DNA from 2 places in the Shewanella glacialimarina genome. Region 1 is predicted to be linked to the other one. Evidence: predicted binding sites of a transcription regulator. Region 1 holds the regulator's gene; the other holds the start of a gene.
What was found. Region 1 encodes LexA, which represses DNA repair genes until DNA is damaged. Its sites were predicted from a motif close to TACTGTATNNNNATACAGTA; they were not measured.
Positions count from the first base shown of each region.

Region 1 (11,529 bases):
CAGCGATACCGGTTATTAGAATATAACCGCCATAACTGGCTTCAGTTGATAGTTGTTGTACGTAACTGCCTGCGCCAAAGGCGATTAAAAATAGGCCAATTGCACCAATGATAGGCCAGGCACTTTGTGCTGGCACATAATAGGCTTCATGCTTTGTGGTCATTTTGCTGCTCCTTGCTTTACACCACCGCCGACTTTGTCGGTAATGTCATAAAGGGTATAAGAGAGAGTCAATGTATGAATTGATTCTGGTAAATCAGGATCCACGTAAAAAACCAATGGAAGTTCAGCGCTTGCTGATGCCGCTAGCGGTTGTTGATTAAAACAAAAACACTCTGTTTTATTAAAATAGGCAGCACCTTGACCTGGTGATACTGAGGGTATCGCCTGGCCAACCGTGTCTTTTGTCGATAAGTTTCTGGCATAAAACTTCGCATGGGTAAGCTCTCCAGGGTGCACTGTAATACGATTGACCTGAGGCTTAAATTCCCACGACATATCAGATTGCACCTGCGCGACAAATTCAATGGTAACGGTGCGGCTTTTATCTACAATCACCGCTTGGTAAGTGCTGGCGGTGCTTTGGGGCTTACCATTAATCCCCAAGGCATCACATAGCACGTCATACAAAGGCACCAGCGCAAAACCAAAGCCGAACATACCCACAGCGCCTAAAATAAGCATGGTCAGTAATTTACGATTCGATTTTGTTGGCTGATTCATCTCATTTGATCTCTGGTGGGGTAGTAAACGAGTGATATGGTGCAGGACTCGGAAGGGTCCATTCCAATCCTTCGGCACCTTCCCATGGCTTATCTGGCGCTTTTTCTCCGCCTTTAATGCATTTAAGCACTACGGCTAAGAAAATGAACTGAGACAATCCAAAGGCAAATCCACCAATTGATACAATCTGGTTAACGTCGGCGAACTGAATAGCGTAATCAGGAATTCGACGTGGCATACCAGCAAGTCCTAAGAAATGCATTGGGAAAAACAGCACGTTAACCGAAATGACCGAGCACCAGAAATGCCATTTACCTAAGGTTTCGTTGTACATATGACCGGTCCATTTAGGCAGCCAATAGTAAGCTGCGGCCATAATGGAAAATATTGCCCCAGTAACCAGTACGTAATGGAAATGAGCCACCACAAAATAGGTGTCATGGTACTGGAAATCTGCCGGTGTAATGGCCAGCATCAACCCTGAGAAACCGCCAATAGTGAATAAAATAATAAAGGCAATAGCAAACAGCATGGGCGTTTCAAACGTTAAAGAACCACGCCACATGGTTGCTACCCAGTTAAATATTTTTACACCCGTTGGTACGGCAATCAGCATGGTGCAGTACATGAAGAACAGCTCTGCAAATACCGGCATACCCGTGGTGAACATATGATGCGCCCACACTAAGAATGACAGAATTGCAATACTGGCGGTCGCATATACCATTGATGAGTACCCAAATAGCTTTTTACGGCTAAAGGCGGGCACAATGGCCGAGATAATGCCAAACGACGGTAAAATCATGATGTACACTTCAGGGTGGCCAAAGAACCAGAAAATATGCTGGAACATAACAGGGTCACCACCACCGGCGGCTTCAAAGAAGCTGGTGCCGAAGTACTTATCGGTCAACACCATAGTGACCACACCAGCCAGTACCGGCATTACCGCAATCAGCAAGAATGCGGTGATAAGCCATGTCCACACGAATAAAGGTAACTTCATCCATGTCATTCCTGGTGCACGCATATTAACTATGGTCACAATCACGTTGATCGCGCCCATAATCGAGCTAATCCCCATAATGTGTATCGAGAATACAAACAATGCCGTGCTATCTGGACTGTAGGTGGTAGATAACGGTGCGTAGAATGTCCAACCAAAGTTAGGTCCACCGCCTTCCATAAATAATGTGCTAAGTAGCATGGTAAAGGCGAAGGGTAAAATCCAGAAACTCCAGTTGTTCATGCGAGGCAATGCCATATCTGGCGCACCAATCATCATAGGTATTAGCCAGTTAGCTAAGCCGGTAAAGGCTGGCATAACAGCACCAAATACCATGATAAGGCCATGAACTGTGGTCATTTGATTGAAAAAGTTAGGTTCAACTAGCTGTAAGCCAGGTTGAAATAACTCAGCGCGGATCACCATTGCCATGGCACCGCCAGTTAGAAACATAATAAAACTAAACCATAAATACAAAGAGCCAATGTCTTTATGGTTAGTGGTTAGCAGCCAGCGCATAATGCCCTTAGGGGCACCATGATGATGGTCGTCATGGACTGCAGTATCGTGTGTAGATGTACTCATTAATTATCCCCTACTGTCCATGGCTATTAACATCGGCTGCTTGCACCGTATCGCCTGAGTTGTTACCCCATGCATTACGCTCGTAAGTGATCACCGCTGCCATTTGGCGAGGTGATAATGAACTGGCGAAAGCTTGCATCGCAGTGCCGGGTTTACCGTTGTGAACGATATTGATATGCGCATCAACAGGGCCAGTAATTATGGGACTACCAATCAATGATGGGAACGCACCAGGTAAACCTGCACCTGTTGCTTGATGACAAGCTGCACAAGAGGATGTGTATACCTGTAGACCTTCGGTCATTAACTGCTCGTAAGTTAATTCCGATAAATCTACTTCTTTCACCTCGGCGACAATGTCGACTGCTTTGGTAACTGCAGCATTGACTTGCTCAGATGCATCGGCAGATGCAACTGCTTGAGTGCTCGTATTTGCTGGATTAGGTTCTGCGGCATGAGTACCACTGGCAACATTGCTTACATCAACAGCCTGAATAACATCACCGGAGTTGTTCCCCCAAGCATTACGCTCATAGGTGACAACCGCGGCAATATCTTTGGCGGTTAACTGTTTTGCAAATGATTGCATTGCTGTTCCAGGCTTACCATTAAGCACAATATTAATATGACCATCGACAGGCCCCTTAATGAGTGGGCTGCCAATAAGAGATGGGAATACACCAGGTAAACCAGCACCGTTAGGTTGGTGACATGCTGCACAAGTAGAGAGGTAAATTTGTTCGCCTTTGGTCATTAACTCTTCTTTTGAAAGGGTTTCTGATAATGCTGCTTGAGCCGCGGCAGCTGCATTATTGGCAAGCTGTTTTTGGTCTAGAAGCCACGCATCATATTCCGCTTCAGGCAGAGCTTGAACGACAATAGGCATAAACCCATGGTCTTTACCGCATAATTCAGCACATTGACCACGGTAAGTTCCTGCTTTATCAATTCGTGTCCAAGCTTCGTTAATAAAGCCTGGGTTAGCATCCTTTTTAACCGCAAATGCCGGAACCCACCAAGAGTGGATTACATCATCCGATGTCATTAAAAAACGCACTTTACGATTAAGAGGCAGTACCAAAGGTTTATCTACTTCTAATAAGTAGGTTGCGCTTTTTGTTTCATCACCGTCAATTTGGGTGCGAGGAGTGGATAAAATGCTATAGAACTCGACATCTTCATTAAAATAACTGTAATGCCATTTCCACTGCGAACCAGTGATCTTAATGGTTAAGTCCGCGTCAGACGGATCTTCCATAGCGATAAGGGTTTTAGTGGCTGGAATGGCCATACCAATTAAAATAACGAATGGGATCACGGTCCAAGCAATTTCTACTTTGGTACTTTCATGAAAATTTGCCGCGACCGCGCCTTTGGATTTACGATGATAGATCATTGAATAAATCATGATCCCAAACACCACAACACCAATAGCACAGCAAATATAAAGAATGATCATATGGAGGTCATAAACCTGGCCACTGATATTCGTTACACCCTTTGTCATGTTGAGGGGCATTTCGTTTGCCCCAAGTGGAGGTGCCATTAACACCGCCATTACACAATACAACCATTGCTTCACAAGACTTCTCCTCTGCCAATTGCGAATAGCAACTACAAAGAAGAGTCACACAGTAAGTCTCTGCTCTATGTAAACTCTTCGGTTCCCAAAAAAGCTTGATGACCTCAAAGTACCTTGGTGGTTGTAAGCGTGTAAGGCTTACGGATTTATATTTATGTGCACCACGCTGATACCTACAACTGAACCTATCAATTCTGATTTGACGCTTTTATCTGTCAGATAAAATCTAGACTGTAGCGTTTCAATTAGGTTAAAAATGTTTCAACCCTGTTAAACACATTACTTGTAGATTAAACATTGATCAAGATCACTTTTATAGCTAATTAGCTGAAAGTTTGCATAAAAAAGCCCTGTACATAGACAGGGCTCAGTAAACACGGCGTTTAGTACTAATGAAATGAAGTGAAATTAATTGTTTTAACAGCATTATTTTGATTTGAAATAATTGCTTTGGTTGCCAAATTAGTGCCTAAGTGAGTGCTTACATCCTCAATTACTACACCTAATGCGCGGGCACTTTTGGCCACTAACTCTAATCGGCGGCTATCGCGTGCATCTAATGGTTGAGTCCATGAAATTACCGCACTGGATGTGCCACTGGTTAATGCTTTTTCCATCGCCCAAAGTGTTTCAATTTCATCCTTTGCATGTACTAACAATACGCGGTCCATTCTTACCCCGGCACTAGCTAACATCTGTTTGTAATTGATATTGGCGGGGTTAATTAGCACAATCCATCGACCTTGCTGGCTTAGTAGTGCCAACTGGCTAGCATATTGACCGAGTTCCACTTTACCATTGGTTTCGGTTTGGAGTGTGGTGATAGGCTGCGCTAAATTAATATCTGCAGTTGGTATATCTACCCATAAACCAGGATGACGCGGGGATGTACCCATTAGTTTGTTCATAACCATTCTCCATTACGAATTACACCAACTGCAAGCCCTTCAATAGTCAGGCTTTGGTAACTTAAGTCTACTTCTATAGGTGCATACGCTTCATTTTCAGCGTGCAAATATACGACATTGCCTTTTTTCTCAAAACGTTTCACTGTCACGTCATCTTCAACACGAGCAACAACTACCTGGCCATTTCTGGCTTGCTGTATTTTATGTACGGCGAGTAAATCACCCTCTAGAATACCGATGTTTTTCATGCTGTCACCACGCACTCTTAATAAGAAGTTTGCGGCGGGTTTAAACATATTGGGGTCAACTTGATAATATTGTTCAACATGCTCTTGCGCTAAAATAGGTTCACCTGCGGCGACTTGTCCAATTAAAGGTAAACCTGTTTCTTCGGGTTCATCTTCTTGGGTTAATCGTATTCCACGGGATGTGCCGGGCATGATTTCAATAAACCCTTTCTTAGCCAAGGCTTTTAAATGCTCTTCTGCAGCATTTGCGCTTTTGAAACCTAGGCGTGTGGCGATTTCTGCACGAGTAGGCGGCATACCAGTTTCAGAGATATTGTTTTTAATAAGCTCTAAAATTTCAGCTTGGCGTGGTGTTAAGGGTCTCATGTTGTTTCCTGTCTTTCTATACAGTAACTGTCATTATATACAGTGTTTTGGTTTGCGCAAGTATTCACCAATTATTTTTTAATTTTATTATCTTAAATAGTTTTTTTATTATATGTATCAATTGCATGCTTTAATTTATTTGTTATTGAATTTAAAAGCTTTGCTTGATGTGTACAGCATATAGTGAAAGGTAACCAGTTTCTGGTATCCTATGTGCCCATATTAAAAGGGCTTTATTGCGAATATTATTATGTCAAAACCAGATTCAATCATGCTTAGACTGCTGCGTAGGGTGCAAAAGCTGATGGTGCAAACGATAGTTGTGCCACATGACCCATTTGCAGATCTAAACTTCGATCCAGACAAGCCCATTGTTTATGTCATGAAGACAGAGTCGATAAGTGACACTGCAGCATTAAGCGAAATGACCCAAGGTTTAGGCTTACCAAGTCCTTATGCGCCATTACAACTTGATGGTATGAAAGTGCCACGAGTTGTTTGTTTAGAGGGGCGAAAGCCTATTATTGGTAAGCGTGAGGGTGGTGAGAAGTTTTTAAACTGTTTTACCAGTTTATTAGCGCTCCACCGTCAGCAGCCTGAATTAGATATTCAACTTGTGCCAGTAAGTCTTTACTGGGGCCGTACTCCAGGCAAAGAAGATGACACGATGAAAGCTGCTGTGCTTGAACGTGAGAATCCAACCTGGTTACGTAAATGGTTAATGATTCTATTTCTAGGTCGCCATAGTTTTGTGCAGTTCTCTAACGCAATGTCATTACGCTATTTAGCCGATGAACATGGTACTGATGAGGCGATTGCTCATAAGTTAATTCGGGTGGCTCGGGTACATTTTCGCCGTCAACGTAAAGTAATGACTGGACCACAACTGCCTAACCGTCAAGCTCTGTTTGCTTCGTTATTAAAGTCTGAATCGATCAATAAGGCCATTGAAGAAGAAGCGACAAATAAGAAGATTTCCAAAGAAAAAGCGCGTGAAACTGCGATTGAGTATCTGGACGAAATCGCGGCCGACTATTCAGACAGTTTAGTACGAATTGCCGAGCGTTTTCTCACCTGGTTATGGAATAAGCTATACAGTGGTATTAACATCAAAGGCGCTGAGCAAGTGCGTCAACTGCATCATGACGGTCATGAAATTGTATATGTGCCTTGTCATCGCAGTCACATGGACTATTTACTGCTGTCTTATATTTTGTATTACCAAGGTATGGTGCCGCCGCACATTGCCGCCGGTATCAACTTAAACTTCTGGCCTGCAGGCCCAATGTTCCGTCGTGGTGGTGCATTTTTCATTCGCCGTAGTTTTAATGGCAACAAACTGTATACCGCAATTTTTCGTGAGTATTTAGATCAACTGTTTGCTAAGGGCTACGCTGTTGAATACTTTACCGAAGGCGGCCGTTCACGTACTGGCAGATTGCTTGCGCCTAAAACCGGTATGTTAGCCATGACAATTAATAGTGTACTGCGTGGTATTGAACGTCCAGTGACGTTAGTGCCTGTTTATCTTGGTTATGACCATGTGATGGAAGTGGCTACTTACCATAAAGAATTAAGTGGTAAGAAAAAAGAGAAGGAATCACTTTGGCAGGTATTTGGTGCTATTCGTAAGCTGGGTAATTTTGGCCAGGGTTACGTAAACTTTGGCGAGCCAATCAATTTACAAAACTTTTTGAAACAGCAATCTCCCGATTGGCGTGAAGAAATTGCCAAAGATCCTGACCAGAAACCATCATGGGTTACGCCAGCAGTTAATCTTCTAGCCAATCAAGTGATGACCAACATAAATGGTGCCGCTGCAGCAAGTTCAGTCACGTTAACCAGTTTAGTATTACTGGCCTCAGAGCAAAATGCGTTAGAACGTCATCAGCTTGAGCGTCAGCTAAATTTCTATTTAAAACTGTTAAAGCAAGCTCCTTATTCCGACTATGCATCGGTTGCAGAAGGTGATGGTCCATCCATTGTTAAGCATTGCTTATCACTCAATAAATTTACCTTAGAAAAAGACCCTCTCGGGGACATTGTCGCAATTGACCCTAACCATGCTATTACCTTGAGTTATTATCGTAATAATATTATTCATATCATGATTATTCCTTCATTAATTGCCAGTTGTTTAGTGCGCTATGAAGAGTGTAACCGTGAACAAATTCTGGCAGTGGTTGAGGACTTTTACCCGCTGATGAAAGCAGAATTATTTATGGGTATTGCTGATCTTCCCGCTTATGTTGATTTAGTGCTTGATCAAATGGTTGAGGAGAATTTAATTAGTGGTGATAAACGTTGTGTTGTTGTCCAAGCGAATATCACCCAGTTAGAGCTATTAGCTGAAACCGTCAGTGAAACATTACAGCGTTATGCCATTATCTTTAATTTGCTAGGTATCAAACCTGAATTAGAGCGTGCTGAACTTGAACGAGACAGCCATTTATTGGCCCAAAGGTTAGGGGCGTTGCACGGTATTACTGCGCCAGAGTTCTACGATAAAAAATTGTACAATACCCTGAGCGTTAAACTAAAAGAGCTAGGTTATTTATGCAGTCGTGAGCCATTAGATGAAGTGTTCCGCATACGCGATCACGCGAATGGATTATTACGTCCATCAGTACGACAAACCATTCAAGATAGCGTAAACGCGGAGCATTTAAATTAATGGCAAACCACATGAATGCGGCTAAAAATAGCCCCAAAAGTAAGTCTCTTATTGGTGGGGCAATGATTATTGCTGGTACGACCGTTGGTGCGGGAATGTTCTCGTTACCTGTGGTCGGGGCAGGCATGTGGTTTAGTTATTCTGTACTGATGTTAGTAGGTATTTGGTTTTGTATGCTGATGTCTGGTTTACTATTACTGGAAGCCAATTTACATTTTGAGCCAGGGGCCAGTTTTGACACGTTAACGCGTGATACGCTCGGGAAATTTGGTAGAATAGTCAATGGTTTATCAATTGCTTTTGTGTTGTACATCCTAACATACGCTTATATTAGTGGCGGTGGCTCGATTGTTAATCATAGTCTGCAGGCTATTGGCATCAGCTTACCGCAAAGTATCGCCGGATTAGTGTTTGCATTGGTGCTAGCACTTATTGTGTTAATCAGCACTAAAGCTGTTGATCGCATTACCACCATTATGCTTGGTGGCATGGTGATCACTTTCTTTTTAGCTACGGGTAACTTATTAATTGAAATAGAGCCAAGTCGATTGTTTGAACCCGACGGTGAAGCTCGTTATTTACCTTATATGCTGGCTGCATTGCCATTTGGCCTCGCCAGTTTTGGTTACCATGGCAATGTACCCAGTCTGGTTAAATATTACGGTAAAGATGCTAAAACCATTGTAAAAGCTATCGTACTAGGCACAACCATTGCCTTGGTGATTTATGCCTGTTGGTTAGTGGTCACTATGGGCAATATTTCTCGTGCTATGTTCTCAGATATTATTGCTCAAGGCGGTAATATGGGGGTATTAGTGGCGGCTTTATCTGAATCTATCGCTAGCGAAAATTTGTCACGCGTACTGACCTTATTTGCCAACTTAGCGGTTGCCTCATCTTTCTTAGGGGTGACATTAGGCTTATTCGATTACCTAGCTGATTTATTTGGTTTTGATGATTCTCGTACTGGCCGATTAAAAACCGCAGCAATTACGTTTATTCCACCAACAGTATTAGGGTTACTCTTTCCTAATGGTTTTTTAATGGCTATCGGCTTTGCGGCTTTAGCCGCAACTATCTGGGCGGTTATTGTACCTGCACTATTGGCTTATAAAACCCGTCAGCTATATCCAAATAGCCAAAGCTTTAAAGTACCAGGAGGCAATATGTTGATCATGATTGTGGTGTTATTTGGGGCATTAACGGCCACGTGTCACTTGTTGGCTATGGCGGATATTTTACCGGTTTACCAGTAGGTTTTTGACAGGCTTACATAATAAAAAGTCTTCTTCGGAAGACTTTTTGCACTTATGGCGTTTTGTAGCTTAACTGTGGGCAATAAGATACGTGAAACCCTATGTTAAGAATTGAAAATGAAGGAGGCATGATTTAATCATTACGTTCCCCTCCATGTGATAAGGCAGATGAAACATAAAAAAATAAACTTGTTGATAACAGATTGTTTTTATTGCTATGTTAATTTTTTAATTTAAGGATGAAATTGTTATGTCAGACCTGCTACTAACACAACTAAAAGCGATTGATCGTAAAATGCTGATGATTGCCATTATTGATTTTCCAGGCAGCCTTCTGTTTGGCTTAGGCTTGTATGGCATATTTGCTGGCTTTGATAAAAACTTTTTACCTATGTTGGCGGATCAACAAATCATTTACGCCATGATCCTTGTCGGTGGGGGGATAATGCTGTGGGGTGGTTGGAAGATGCTTATACTAGCCCGTGAAAAACAGCATATTTTGGCTCAACATAAATAATTAAATTAGCGGGTCATGGCATAAAATGAGATCTGTGTTGCAATTATACCGTTGATATTTTGTGTCTTGTTGTTAAGTCACCTCCGTTGTATTAAGTTTAGTTTAAGGTTGGAGTGAGTAATAGTTAGTCAATTATTGATCAACTTCAAAGTTTAAGTGATGAATTCTACCTATTACCTAAACCTAGAGGCATATCTGTTTTTTTAGTATCACAACACTCTACACTTGCTGAAAATTAATAATATATAAAATTCTGTAAAACGGAGATGTGTCATGAACTGGCGTGCCCTATTTAAACCAAGCGCAAAATATTCCATTATCGTACTGATTATTGTCGGTGTGATTTTAGGTGTAGTTGGCTACTTTGCAACTCAGCAAACCTTACATGCAACAAGTACTGATGCTTTCTGTATGTCTTGTCACAGTAATCACTCTTTAAAGGATGAAGTATTAGCGTCAGCTCATGGCGGTGGCAATGCAGGTGTAACAGTTCAATGTCAAGATTGTCATTTACCCCATGGTCCAGTTGATTACTTGATCAAAAAAATCATTGTTTCTAAAGATTTATACGGTTTTATCATGATAGATGATTTCAATACTCAAGCATGGTTAGATGAAAACCGTAAAGAGCAAGCAGACCTAGCATTAAAGTATTTCAAATCTAATGATTCAGCTAACTGTCGTCATTGCCATACTCGTATATATGAAAATCAGCCCGAAGGCATGAAGAAAATGGCGAAAAAAATGCATGAAAATAATTTCAAAAAAGCACCAGAAGACAGAAAAACCTGTGTTGATTGTCATAAAGGTGTCGCCCATCCGTACCCTAAAAAGTAATTTGGTTTAGGCTACTGAATAAAAAACCTCGTTCAAGTGAACGAGGTTTTTTTATGGATGAAGCTAAATAAATTTTAACAGTGGCACCGGAGTAACTTATGACAACAAGCGACAGATCTAACATTGAAAAATGTGCTGTTTAAGTCTCAGACTGATAAGCATACAAACGGTAACTCACTTGTCCCGCTGTTTTTTGTTTCAGTGGGAACCAATTTGCTGGAATAACCAGATCAGTAAGATCGGTTTCGGTTTCAAGATAAATGAGTGCATCGTTATTTAACCAACCATGGGCCATTAATAATTCAATAGTCTGTTTGGCCAAACCTTTACGAAAGGGAGGGTCAATATAAACCACATCAAAACCTTGATCTGTTCCTTTCGCCAATAACTGCAAACTGTCACCATTAATCACTTTGGCATTGATGCAGTTAAGGGTGTGCAGATTTTTGGTCAGTTGGTTGGCAGCACTTTTTTGTAATTCAAACATTAACGCAAATTCGGCATAACGTGATAACGACTCTAGGCTTAATGCCCCGCTTCCGGCAAAACAATCTAATACTCGAGCGCCCCGAATATCGACCGACAACCAGTTAAATAAGGTTTCACGCACACGGTCTGTTGTTGGGCGTAAGCCTTCTAAATCATGGATCGGCAGCTTGCGAGAACGCCATTGCCCAGAAATTATTCTGACCTGTCCACTACTGCTATTTTGTCGTGCCATGTGTTCCTCGTGATTTTGTCTGAACAAAGAAAAAGAAAGTGGTAGACTATGCTCACCCTAAACAGCTGATATTTTATATTAAACTCAACCAAAAATACTGAGTATT
Region 1 covers NZ_CP041216.1:4,210,131-4,221,659, reverse strand. Annotated here, with positions in the region: gene FJ709_RS18455 (cytochrome c oxidase subunit 3) at 1-163, opposite strand, end outside; gene FJ709_RS18450 (cytochrome c oxidase assembly protein) at 160-723, opposite strand; gene ctaD (cytochrome c oxidase subunit I) at 725-2,314, opposite strand; gene coxB (cytochrome c oxidase subunit II) at 2,325-3,896, opposite strand; gene FJ709_RS18435 (cell division inhibitor SulA) at 4,286-4,804, opposite strand; gene lexA (transcriptional repressor LexA) at 4,801-5,418, opposite strand; gene plsB (glycerol-3-phosphate 1-O-acyltransferase PlsB) at 5,669-8,092, shown strand; gene mtr (tryptophan permease) at 8,092-9,348, shown strand; gene FJ709_RS18415 (hypothetical protein) at 9,599-9,865, shown strand; gene FJ709_RS18410 (NapC/NirT family cytochrome c) at 10,139-10,702, shown strand; gene rsmD (16S rRNA (guanine(966)-N(2))-methyltransferase RsmD) at 10,842-11,423, opposite strand.

Region 2 (11,529 bases), 1.0 Mb from region 1:
AAAACCATGGTTGCAGAACAGCAAGCTCAAGCCATCTCATAAGCTTAATGACTAAATGGATGAATCAACTCAAATGATCAATATTCTTGTCAGTAACGACGATGGTGTTAATGCACCTGGAATAATTGCATTAAGTGATGCGCTTAAGGCGTTCGCAAAGGTGTTAACTGTGGCACCCGACAGAAATTGTTCCGGTGCAAGCAACTCGTTAACTTTAACTAATCCATTAAGGATAAATACCTTAAACAATGGATATGTTTCAGTTAATGGTACACCAACAGATTGCGTCCATTTAGCAATAAGGCAATTATGCAAAGTTGATCCTGATATTGTGGTATCGGGGATTAATGCGGGGGCTAATATGGGCGATGACACCTTATATTCAGGCACCGTTGCTGCAGCGATGGAAGGGCGTTTTTTAGGACTACCAGCAATTGCTATTTCATTAGTAGGTAAAAAATTGCAGCATTATCAAAGTGCTGCAGATTATGCTGCAAGAATAGTTAAAAACTTACTTGCACATCCTATTGAATCCAATCAAATCTTAAATGTAAATGTACCTGATTTACCGCTTGAGCAAATTAAGGGCATTAAAGTCACTCGCCTTGGCGCCCGCCATAAAGCAGAAGGTATGGTTAAAACTCAAGACCCTGCAGGCAAAGATATATATTGGCTTGGCCCAGTAGGTGCTGAGCAAGATTCTGGTGAGGGAACCGATTTTGGTGCAATTGCCGATGGATACGTTTCGATCACGCCATTGACTGTTGATTTAACCGCTTATAATCAATTAACAAAGTTAGCTGACTGGGTAACGAAAATATGACAGGAGTTTCATCTGCGCGAGCAATAAATTTAGCTAAAAAACTGGCTGAGTCGGGGATTAAATCACCAGAGATACTCGATGCTGTAGCCAATACACCACGAGAGTTGTTTCTTGATAACGCACTTGCGCATAAAGCTTATGAGAATACCGCTCTGCCTATCGGGCAAGGTCAAACAATATCGCAGCCTTATATCGTCGCAAGAATGACCGAGCTATTAATGCAGACCAGGCCACAGCGAGTGTTAGAGATTGGTACAGGCTCAGGTTATCAAGCCGCGGTGTTAGCGCAGTTAGTGCCAGAGCTTTGTACTATAGAACGTATTAAGTCTTTACAAATTCAAGCAAGGCAAAGATTAAAAAAGTTAGATCTTCATAATGTGTCTTTTAAGTATGGCGATGGTTGGAAAGGGTGGAGTAATCGTGGTCCATTTAACGGCATTATGGTCACCGCCGCCGCCGCGAGTGTGCCGCAAGCGTTATTAGAGCAACTTGCAGAAGGAGGGGTATTAATTATTCCTGTTGGTGACGATATCCAACAATTGCTGAAAATAACCCGCTTTGGGGATGAATTTAAATCTCAAGTGATTGAAGCGGTCAAATTTGTGCCATTAGTTAATGGCGATCTAGCATAAGTTTATCTTTGTGCTATTCAGCTTAAAGGATTGTATTTGATGTGTTCGCTTTTGCTTCGACTTTTCATATTTTCGATAATTTTATCTGGTTGTAGCTTTCAGGCTAATCAGCCTGCACCAGTTGAAAATATTTCATCTAATACTTATAACCCCAAATTTGATCGTGGCTCATTGACGAATTCTGCTTATATCGTCAAAAAAGGTGACACTCTTTATTCTATATCCTGGGGCGCAGGACGTAACTTTACCGAAGTCGCAAGACTGAATAATCTTAAGATGCCTTATACTATTTACCCCGGCCAGAAGATTGAATTAACGAATTTGTCAGTAAATAGTACGCCAAAAAGTAATAACTATAATACTTCAGTTGTAACATCTCAGGCTGTAACATTACCTTACTCAGGTGCTAATTTGAGTAAAGATTCTAAAGTTAATCAACAGCAAACCCGCATAGAACCTAGTCAAACTGTAAATGTAACAACAGTGAAAAAAGATCTTGATCACAAAGCTAAGCCTGCGTATTCTGTAACAACTACCCAACATAAAATTAACCAAACAGACAGTCCACTGATAGCTGATTTACCCGATAAAGTGCAGAGGTGGTATTGGCCCGTAAAAGGAAAAATAGTAGGTTATTTTTCTTCTAGCGAGCAAGGCAATCAAGGAATAAAGATTGCGGGAAACCGTGGCGATATTATACAGGCTGCGGCAGATGGGAGAGTCGTTTACGCAGGAGATGCGTTACGTGGATACGGAAACTTAGTGATTATCAAGCATAACGAAGAATACTTAAGTGCCTATGCACACGCCGACAGGATTCTGGTTAAAGAAAAGCAATATGTTAGCGCAGGCCAAACAGTTGCAAAAATGGGAAGTACCGGGGCAAACCAAGTGATGCTGCATTTTGAAATTCGCCATCATGGTAAGTCAGTAAACCCATTACGATATCTACCTAAGCAATAATTGTTTAGTCACATAAATAACGGAGGATGATCAAGTGTAGATTTTAAACATCACAATTAAGGTTTGGGAGAGCAATTATGAGCCAGAAAAAAAGTACTGCCATAGCAGAACAATCTGTTGATCAAGCTAAAGAACCACAAGACGTTGCAACTACAGATACGTTAGTCCAACAATTAGACATTGAAGAAAAAGTCCAGGATGACTTACACAAAAATTTAGATGCCACTCAATTATATTTAGGTGAAATTGGTTTCTCGGCACTGCTTACAGCAGAGGAAGAAGTATTCTTTTCACGTAAAGCCCTCAAAGGTTGCGCAAAATCTCGTAACCGAATGATCGAAAGTAACCTTCGTCTCGTCGTTAAAATCGCCCGAAGATATAATAATCGCGGTTTAGCCTTACTTGACCTGATTGAAGAAGGTAACCTAGGACTGATCCGAGCGGTCGAAAAATTTGATCCTGAACGTGGTTTCCGTTTTTCAACTTATGCGACTTGGTGGATCCGTCAGACCATCGAGCGCGCCATCATGAATCAAACGCGCACTATTCGCTTGCCTATCCATGTTGTAAAAGAACTAAATGTCTATTTGAGAACCGCTAGACAACTTGCGCAAAAATTAGATCATGAGCCAACCGCTGAAGAAATTGCTGAAAAATTAGATGTCTCTACCGGTGATGTAAGCAGAATGCTTAAGCTCAATGAGCGTATCACCTCAGTTGATATGCCCATTGGTGGTGATAATGATAGTGCCCTACTAGATGTGATTGCCGATGATGACTCTGTAGGACCTGATCACCGCGTTCAAGATGAAGATTTATCCAATTCAATAGTTGGGTGGTTAAACGAATTAAATACTAAACAACGTGAAGTGCTTGCCCGCCGATTTGGTTTATTGGGCTACGAGCCATCAACGCTTGAAAATGTCGGTGCCGAAATTGGCTTAACACGAGAAAGAGTGCGCCAAATTCAAGTCGAAGCGTTAAAACGTCTGAAAGATATATTAGGTCAACAGGGCCTGTCAGTTGAAGCTCTTTTTCAAGATTAATTATTTGCAGAGAGTTAAGACACATCAAAACGCCATATGATATTTCATATGGCGTTTTAGTTTTATATAGACTTAGCTAATTGTTTCAATTGATATAAATATTCTAGCGCTTGTTTAGGGGTTAACTCGTCTGGATTTATAAATGCCAATTTTTCAGCCAGAGGGGAGTAATCAATTAGTGGCATAGTTAAGCTCATTTGTGTCGATGTATTAAGGTTTATATCCGTTTTATCATCGCGACTTTCTAATTGATGTAGCTTATGTTTAGCTGCACTGATCACCTGTTGAGGAATACCAGCTAAAGCTGCAACCTGCAGACCATAACTTTTACTCGCTGCACCATCTTGCACAGCATGCATAAAAGCAATAGTGTCTTGATGCTCAATGGCATCTAAATGGACATTTACGACACCATCGATTAATTCTGGCAATTGTGTTAACTCAAAATAATGAGTCGCAAATAAGGTAAGTGCCCCTACTTTTTGGGCAAGATATTCTGCTGCTGACCACGCTAAAGATAAACCATCATAAGTCGATGTCCCCCGACCAATTTCATCCATTAACACTAAACTTTGCTTGCTGGCATTATGAAGAATATTAGCCGTTTCGGTCATTTCAACCATAAAGGTTGAACGCCCTGATGCAAGGTCATCAGAAGCGCCAATACGGGTGAAAATACGATCCACATGACCAACTTTTGCACTTTGTGCAGGCACAAAACAGCCTATATGAGCCATCAAGGTGATTAACGCGACTTGACGCATATAGGTTGATTTACCGCCCATGTTAGGTCCGGTCACAATTAGCATTTTTCTCGTAGGAGATAAACTCACCGGATTTGCAATAAAGGGTTTTTGACTGACCTTTTCGACCACAGGGTGACGTCCAGCTTCGATAGTAATACCAATATCATGTGTCATTATTGGGCAATGGTAAGATAAGGTTTCTGCACGTTCTGCAAAGTTACTAATCACATCAAGTTCTGCAGCAGCATTGGCAAATTGTTGTAGCTCATGAAGTTTAGGTAGCAGTAAGTCAAACAGCTCTTCCCAAAGACGTTTTTCTAATGCGAGCGCTTTACCTTGGCTTGAAAGTACTTTTTCTTCGTGTTCTTTAAGCTCAGGGGTGATGTAACGTTCAGTTCCTTTTAATGTTTGCCTGCGTTGATAATGAATAGGGACACGATCTGATTGCAGTCGACTCACTTCAATGTAGTAGCCATGGACGCGGTTATAACCCACTTTTAAGGTATTGATGCCAGTCTGTTGTTTCTCGCGTGCTTCCATTTCAGCCAGGTAATCAGTGGCTCCTTCACTTAATCTACGCCATTCGTCTAACTCGCTGTTATAACCATCTTTGATCACGCCGCCATCCCGGATTAATACCGGTGGGTTATCAATAATTGCCCGTGTCAGTAAATCATATTCATTTGGAAACTCACCTAATAGGGTGGCCAAATTAGTTATTTGTGGTTGTTGGCAGATTTGCAGCGTGTGTTTAATTTCTGGCAATAAGCCTAATGCTTGTTTAAGTCGAGCAAAGTCACGTGGGCGGGCACTTCTTAATGCCAAACGTGCCATTATTCGTTCTATATCGCCAAGCGATTTCAGTTGTTCATGTAAAACAGGGTACAAATCCTGTTCGATTAATTCTTGCACCGCATTATGGCGTTGGGTTATCTGTTTACGATCACGCAGTGGTTGGTGGATCCAACGTTGTAGCATACGACTCCCCATGGGGGTTGCCGTATTATCTAATACCCATGAAAGCGTGTTTTCACGTCCTCCTGAAAGATTTTGGGTCAACTCAAGGTTTCGCCTGGTGGCAGCATCTAAAATAATCGAGTCAGCTTGATTAAAACGCACAATAGAGTTGATATGCGGCAGCGCTGTTTTTTGAGTATCTTTTACATATTGCATTAAACAGCCCGCAGCCTGTAATGCTAACCGAGCATCATTGATGCCAAAGCCATGTAAGTCTTTAGTACCAAATTGATTTAATAATAAATTGACACAGGTGTCGTAATCAAACTCCCATTCAGGTCTACGGCGAATACCTTTTAAATGGTTGATTAGTATCATGTCAGTGAAGTCTTCACTGTAGAGTAATTCTGCGGGGCGAGTGCGCTGGATCTCTGCTTCTAAGGCTTCTCTTGAGTCTAATTCTGAAATAACAAAACGACCAGAAGAGATATCTAATGTGGCAAAGCCATAACCGACCTTACCCTGATACAGCGCGGCTAATAAATTATCCTGGCGCTCTTGTAATAAGGCTTCATCTGTCAATGTTCCCGGGGTGACGATACGGACAACTTGACGGTCAACTGGGCCTTTTGAAGTCGCGGGATCGCCAATTTGCTCACAAATAGCGACCGATTGACCTATTTGAACTAGTTTAGCCAAATAACCTTCTACCGCATGGTAAGGCAGGCCAGCCATTGGGATCGGGTCACCACCGCTTTTACCCCGTGCAGTTAATGAAATACCAAGCATTTCAGAGGCTTTTTTAGCATCATCATAAAATAGTTCATAGAAATCCCCCATTCTATAGAACAACAGCATGTCAGGATGAGCGGCTTTCATTGTCAAATATTGACGCATCATCGGAGTATGTTTTTCTAAATCTAAGCTAACAATTTCAGTCATGGGCTGTGTAATACTCTTTTTGTTCATCTGTGGTAATTCATTAAGCATTCGGGGAATTAGCATGGGATTTTTATAGCGGCTAATCTTAACAAAATTTGCCCCTGTTGGAGAAATACAAATTCATTATATTGACGTGAAATTACTAAATTTATGATTTTATTAATAAATAAAAAAAAGTAACCTCAGGGCTTGATACTGTATGACTATACAGTATACTGAACAACATATTGAGATGAGTGACGATATTAACGACACTTACAAACTAAATTATACACAGCAATTTTACCATTAATTGTGAACAAAGTTATTGCCTGGAAGGGGTTTGAAAATGAAGGTTGATCCAAATAAAGAGAAAGCACTTGCCGCAGTGTTAAGCCAAATTGAAAAGCAATTCGGTAAAGGCTCTATCATGAAGTTGGGCGAAGACCGCACCATGGATGTAGAAACTATTTCTACCGGCTCACTTTCATTGGACATCGCGTTGGGCGCAGGTGGACTACCAATGGGGCGTATTGTTGAAATTTACGGCCCAGAATCATCAGGTAAAACAACACTGACCCTAGAAGTTATTGCCGCAGCACAACGTGAAGGTAAAACATGTGCCTTTATTGATGCTGAGCATGCACTTGATCCTATTTATGCAAAAAAACTAGGCGTAGATATTGATAACTTATTATGTTCACAGCCAGATACAGGTGAACAAGCATTAGAAATATGTGATGCTTTAACTCGCTCAGGTGCGGTAGATGTTATTGTTGTCGATTCTGTTGCTGCGTTAACACCAAAAGCTGAAATTGAAGGTGAAATTGGTGATTCGCATATGGGCTTAGCGGCTCGTATGATGAGCCAAGCTATGCGTAAGCTGGCTGGTAACCTTAAGCAGTCAAATACTTTACTTATTTTTATTAACCAAATTCGTATGAAAATTGGAGTAATGTTTGGTAGCCCTGAAACGACAACCGGTGGTAATGCACTTAAGTTTTATGCTTCAGTTCGTTTAGATATTCGCCGCACTGGCGCGATTAAAGATGGCGATGAAGTCGTCGGTAACGAAACCCGTGTTAAAGTTGTTAAAAACAAAATTGCCGCACCATTTAAGCAAGCTGAATTCCAAATTCTTTACGGTCAAGGTATTAACCGTACTGGTGAACTAGTGGACTTAGGTGTTGCACATAAGCTAGTTGACAAAGCTGGTGCTTGGTACAGCTATAAAGGCGAAAAAATTGGTCAAGGCCGTGCTAATGCCGGTAAATTCTTAACCGAAAATCCAGCTATTGCACAAGAGATTGATAAGACATTACGTGAGATGTTGCTTGGTTCTGGAACAGGTACCGCACCAGCATCATCTACAGATGAAAATATTGATTTAGAAACTGGTGAAGTTTTTTAAGCTAGCTTTGTTTTAGCTGCTAATTAATTTATTTAAGTCGTGGTGCGTATTTTACGTATCGCGACTTTTTTATGCTTCAGTTAAAAACACTCTGTTGTTATCCTTGCTATACCGACTAGTTCCACCTGTTATCAACTCAATTAATTGAATATATTAAATTTTAGTAGCTTAAAATGTTAACCGCAGAACAATAACAAACCAAATAACATTGTCTCCAGTTCATCCTATACAAGATTATTCTTTATCAAAACTGTCCACTACAATCGCGCCCATCGATGCAGGCATAGTAATAACTATTATCCGTTTTAGCGATGTTAATGGATCTACCCAAAAGGGTAATTTGTCTAAACAAAATAGCACTAATGCAACCACTAATGCTGTCATTAGGTAAGCGATGACAATACGGAAAATAAACACTAATTTTCTTGAGCTAATATTATTTTGAAATACACTTTGATAGGTATATAGCCCTAAAAAAATAACCGATAATAAAAAAAGCATTAATAAATTGAAAAAAGGGAGTGTTTCACCTAATCGCCACGCTTCCTCTGAAAACGAAATCGGTACCGCAAGCGCAAATGCGCCGACAAAAATTTGGCTAGCATCTTCGCCATTAAAGCTAAACTTCATTACTTTTCCTTTTAAAAACATTCTGGTTTGCATAACAAACCCTAAGTTAAAGCCTAGATGTAATACTAGCTGCAATATATGAAGGACTGTTTAACTACAAATTACCTTAAAGCGAGTGTTTACGCACCTATATTCAGATTTATAGCTAATTGAGAAGATTGTTAATCTTATGCCACAGCACTCATATTTTGCGATAAGCTAATCGAATATTGTTCAGATGATAATCGCCTTACTCATCTCGCATTTTTGCGTAAATTCAGTATATAATGCCCTCATTTACTGGCTTGTATAGCAAGCTAGACACTTTTGTATTCTCTATATCAGGACGCATCCATGTTTCAGACCACTGCAGAGTTAAGAAGTGCTTTTTTAAAGTACTTTGAAGATAACGGACATCAAGTTTTAGACAGTAGTTCGCTGGTTCCAACTAACGACCCAACACTGCTATTTACCAATGCCGGCATGAACCAATTTAAAGATGTGTTCTTGGGGATGGATAAACGCAGCTACACTCGTGCGACGACATCACAGCGCTGTGTTCGAGCAGGTGGTAAGCATAATGATTTAGATAACGTGGGTTATACCGCCCGTCACCACACTTTTTTTGAAATGCTAGGTAATTTTAGTTTTGGTGATTACTTCAAAGAAGAAGCGATCCGTTTTGCTTGGACCTTTTTAACTGAAACATTGAAATTACCAAAAGATCGTTTATGCGTGACCATTTATGAAACCGATGATGAAGCGTTTGAGCTGTGGAATAACAAAATTGGCGTAGCTGCTGAGAATATTATCCGAATCGGCGATAATAAAGGTGGGGCTTATGCGTCAGATAACTTCTGGCAAATGGGTGACACCGGTCCTTGTGGTCCATGTTCTGAAATTTTCTATGACCATGGCGATCATATTTGGGGCGGACGTCCTGGCTCACCTGAAGAAGATGGTGATCGTTTTATCGAGATTTGGAACATCGTATTCATGCAATATAACCGTCAAGCAGATGGTGAGATGTTACCTTTGCCTAAGCCGTCTGTTGATACCGGCATGGGAATTGAACGTATTGCAGCTATCATGCAGGGCGTACATTCAAATTATGAAATTGATATCTTTAAGCAACTTATTGCTAAAACAGCTGAAATAATTAACGTTACTGATTTAGAAAATAAATCATTACGCGTAATAGCTGATCATATTCGTTCTTGCTCTTTCCTGATTGCGGACGGTGTTTTACCTTCTAATGAAGGCCGTGGTTATGTACTGCGTCGTATTATTCGCCGCGCAGTACGTCATGGTAATAAGCTTGGTGCTACGGATGCGTTTTTCTATAAGCTTGTACCTACCTTAATTAACGTTATGGGTGATGCAGCTAAAGGCTTAGCTGCAATGCAAGCAATTGTTGAAAAAGCCCTAAAAGCTGAAGAAGAGCAATTTGCCCGCACGTTAGAGCGTGGTTTAGGGCTGCTTGATAACGCGCTTAATAGCTTATCAGGCAAAATGCTTGATGGAGACACCGCATTTAAACTTTACGATACCTACGGCTTCCCTGTGGATTTGACCGCAGACGTATGCCGCGAACGTGATATTACTGTTGATGAAGTTGGTTTTGAAGCGGCAATGGCTGAGCAACGTAGCCGTGCGCAAGCTGCTGGTAACTTTGGTACTGATTACAACAAGCAATTGATTATTGATAAGCAAACCGCATTTTGTGGTTATCAAGGCTTAACCGGTGATGCGACCGTAGTTGCTTTGTACGTTGATGGCAACGAAGTGGGCGAAGTGACAGTTGGTCAGGAAGCTGTGCTGGTACTCGATAACACACCTTTCTACGCAGAATCTGGCGGACAAGTTGGTGACCAAGGTCTGCTAAACGCACAAGGCGTTAGCTTTGAGGTGCATGATACACAGAAATTTGGCCAGGCAACGGGTCACCAGGGAAAACTGACTCAGGGCACAATTAAAGTTGGTGCTAATTTAACGGCTTTAGTCGATAACAACTTGCGCAAGAGCACTGAACTTAACCATTCAGTGACTCACTTACTTCATGCTGCACTTCGTCAAGTATTAGGCAGTCATGTGACCCAAAAAGGCTCCTTAGTCAATCCTGAGCGTCTACGTTTTGACTTCTCACATTTTGAAGGTGTCAAGCCGGCTGAAATTAAAGAGATTGAGGAGTTAGTTAATACTCAAATTCGTCTGAATCATCAATTAAATACCCAAGAAATGGGTATCGATGAAGCCAAAGAAAAAGGCGCAATGGCGTTATTTGGCGAGAAGTATGATGCACAGGTACGTGTTGTTACCATGGATGACTTCTCTATTGAGTTATGTGGCGGTACGCACGTTAGTCGCACGGGTGACATTGGCTTATTTAAATTAACCTCCGAGAGCGGTATTGCTGCAGGTGTGCGTCGTATTGAAGCTGTTACTGGCGCTGCGGCAATGGCCTATGTGGCAGATCAACAAGCCCAGTTAGAAGAAGCCGCTGCGTTACTTAAATCAGACAGTGCTTCTGTTATCACTAAATTAAAAGCGCAGCTAGATAAAGTGAAACAGCTTGAGAAAGACTTATCGCAAATGAAAGATAAGCTTGCCGCTGCAGCAAGTGCTGATTTAGCAGGTGATGCTATTGAGATAAATGGTATTAAAGTCCTAGTGAAAAAGCTTGAAGGTGTTGATGCTGGATCACTACGTGGTTTGCAAGATGAGCTTAAGCAAAAGTTAAAGTCTGCCATTATCGTATTAGGTGTTGCCACTGAAGGTAAAGTTAATTTGATTGCCGGTGTCAGTAATGATTTAACCAAGCAAGTTAAAGCCGGTGAGTTGGTGGCTATGATTGCTCAGCAAGTCGGCGGTAAAGGCGGTGGACGCCCAGATATGGCACAAGCGGGCGGTACTCAGCCTGAGAACTTAGATGCCGCATTAGCTTTAGTGTTACCTTGGTTGACTGAACGCTTAGGCTAAACAATAGCCGTGAACGAAAAATAATACTTAAATCAAGTCTTAAAGCAGGGTTATTACACTTTAAGGCTTGAGTGTCATTGACACTTTTGGCATAGTTAACACAGTTTTGCTGCTGGTCACTATCACAGCGCGGTTAACTTAACACTTAAGTTGGTTCGAAAATGGTTTAATATGTCGTGCATAACGGGTTTGTTAACTATTTATCGTAATTGTCATTTTGTATGATCTAATGTCGATGCACTTTTATGTTGGTATTAGCTCATTTGTTAATTTTTGAATTATATATGCTTAATAGTCAAACTTTGTATTTGAAGTTACTATGACTTTTACTGAGCAAACCCTATAATAACGCATATTACGGACAAAGCGTGTTATGCAGTGTGAACTAAAGGAGTAACCAATATGCTAATTTTGACTCGTCGTGTAGGCGAAACATTGATGA
Region 2 covers NZ_CP041216.1:3,200,550-3,212,078, reverse strand. Annotated here, with positions in the region: gene truD (tRNA pseudouridine(13) synthase TruD) at 1-42, shown strand, start outside; gene surE (5'/3'-nucleotidase SurE) at 74-823, shown strand; gene FJ709_RS14060 (protein-L-isoaspartate(D-aspartate) O-methyltransferase) at 820-1,455, shown strand; gene FJ709_RS14055 (peptidoglycan DD-metalloendopeptidase family protein) at 1,495-2,418, shown strand; gene rpoS (RNA polymerase sigma factor RpoS) at 2,496-3,464, shown strand; gene mutS (DNA mismatch repair protein MutS) at 3,527-6,109, opposite strand; gene recA (recombinase RecA) at 6,438-7,499, shown strand; gene FJ709_RS14035 (DUF2391 family protein) at 7,734-8,129, opposite strand; gene alaS (alanine--tRNA ligase) at 8,463-11,087, shown strand; gene csrA (carbon storage regulator CsrA) at 11,490-11,529, shown strand, end outside.
Region 2: a site for LexA is predicted at 6,303-6,322, ahead of recA (recombinase RecA). Genes of this name have one in related genera too.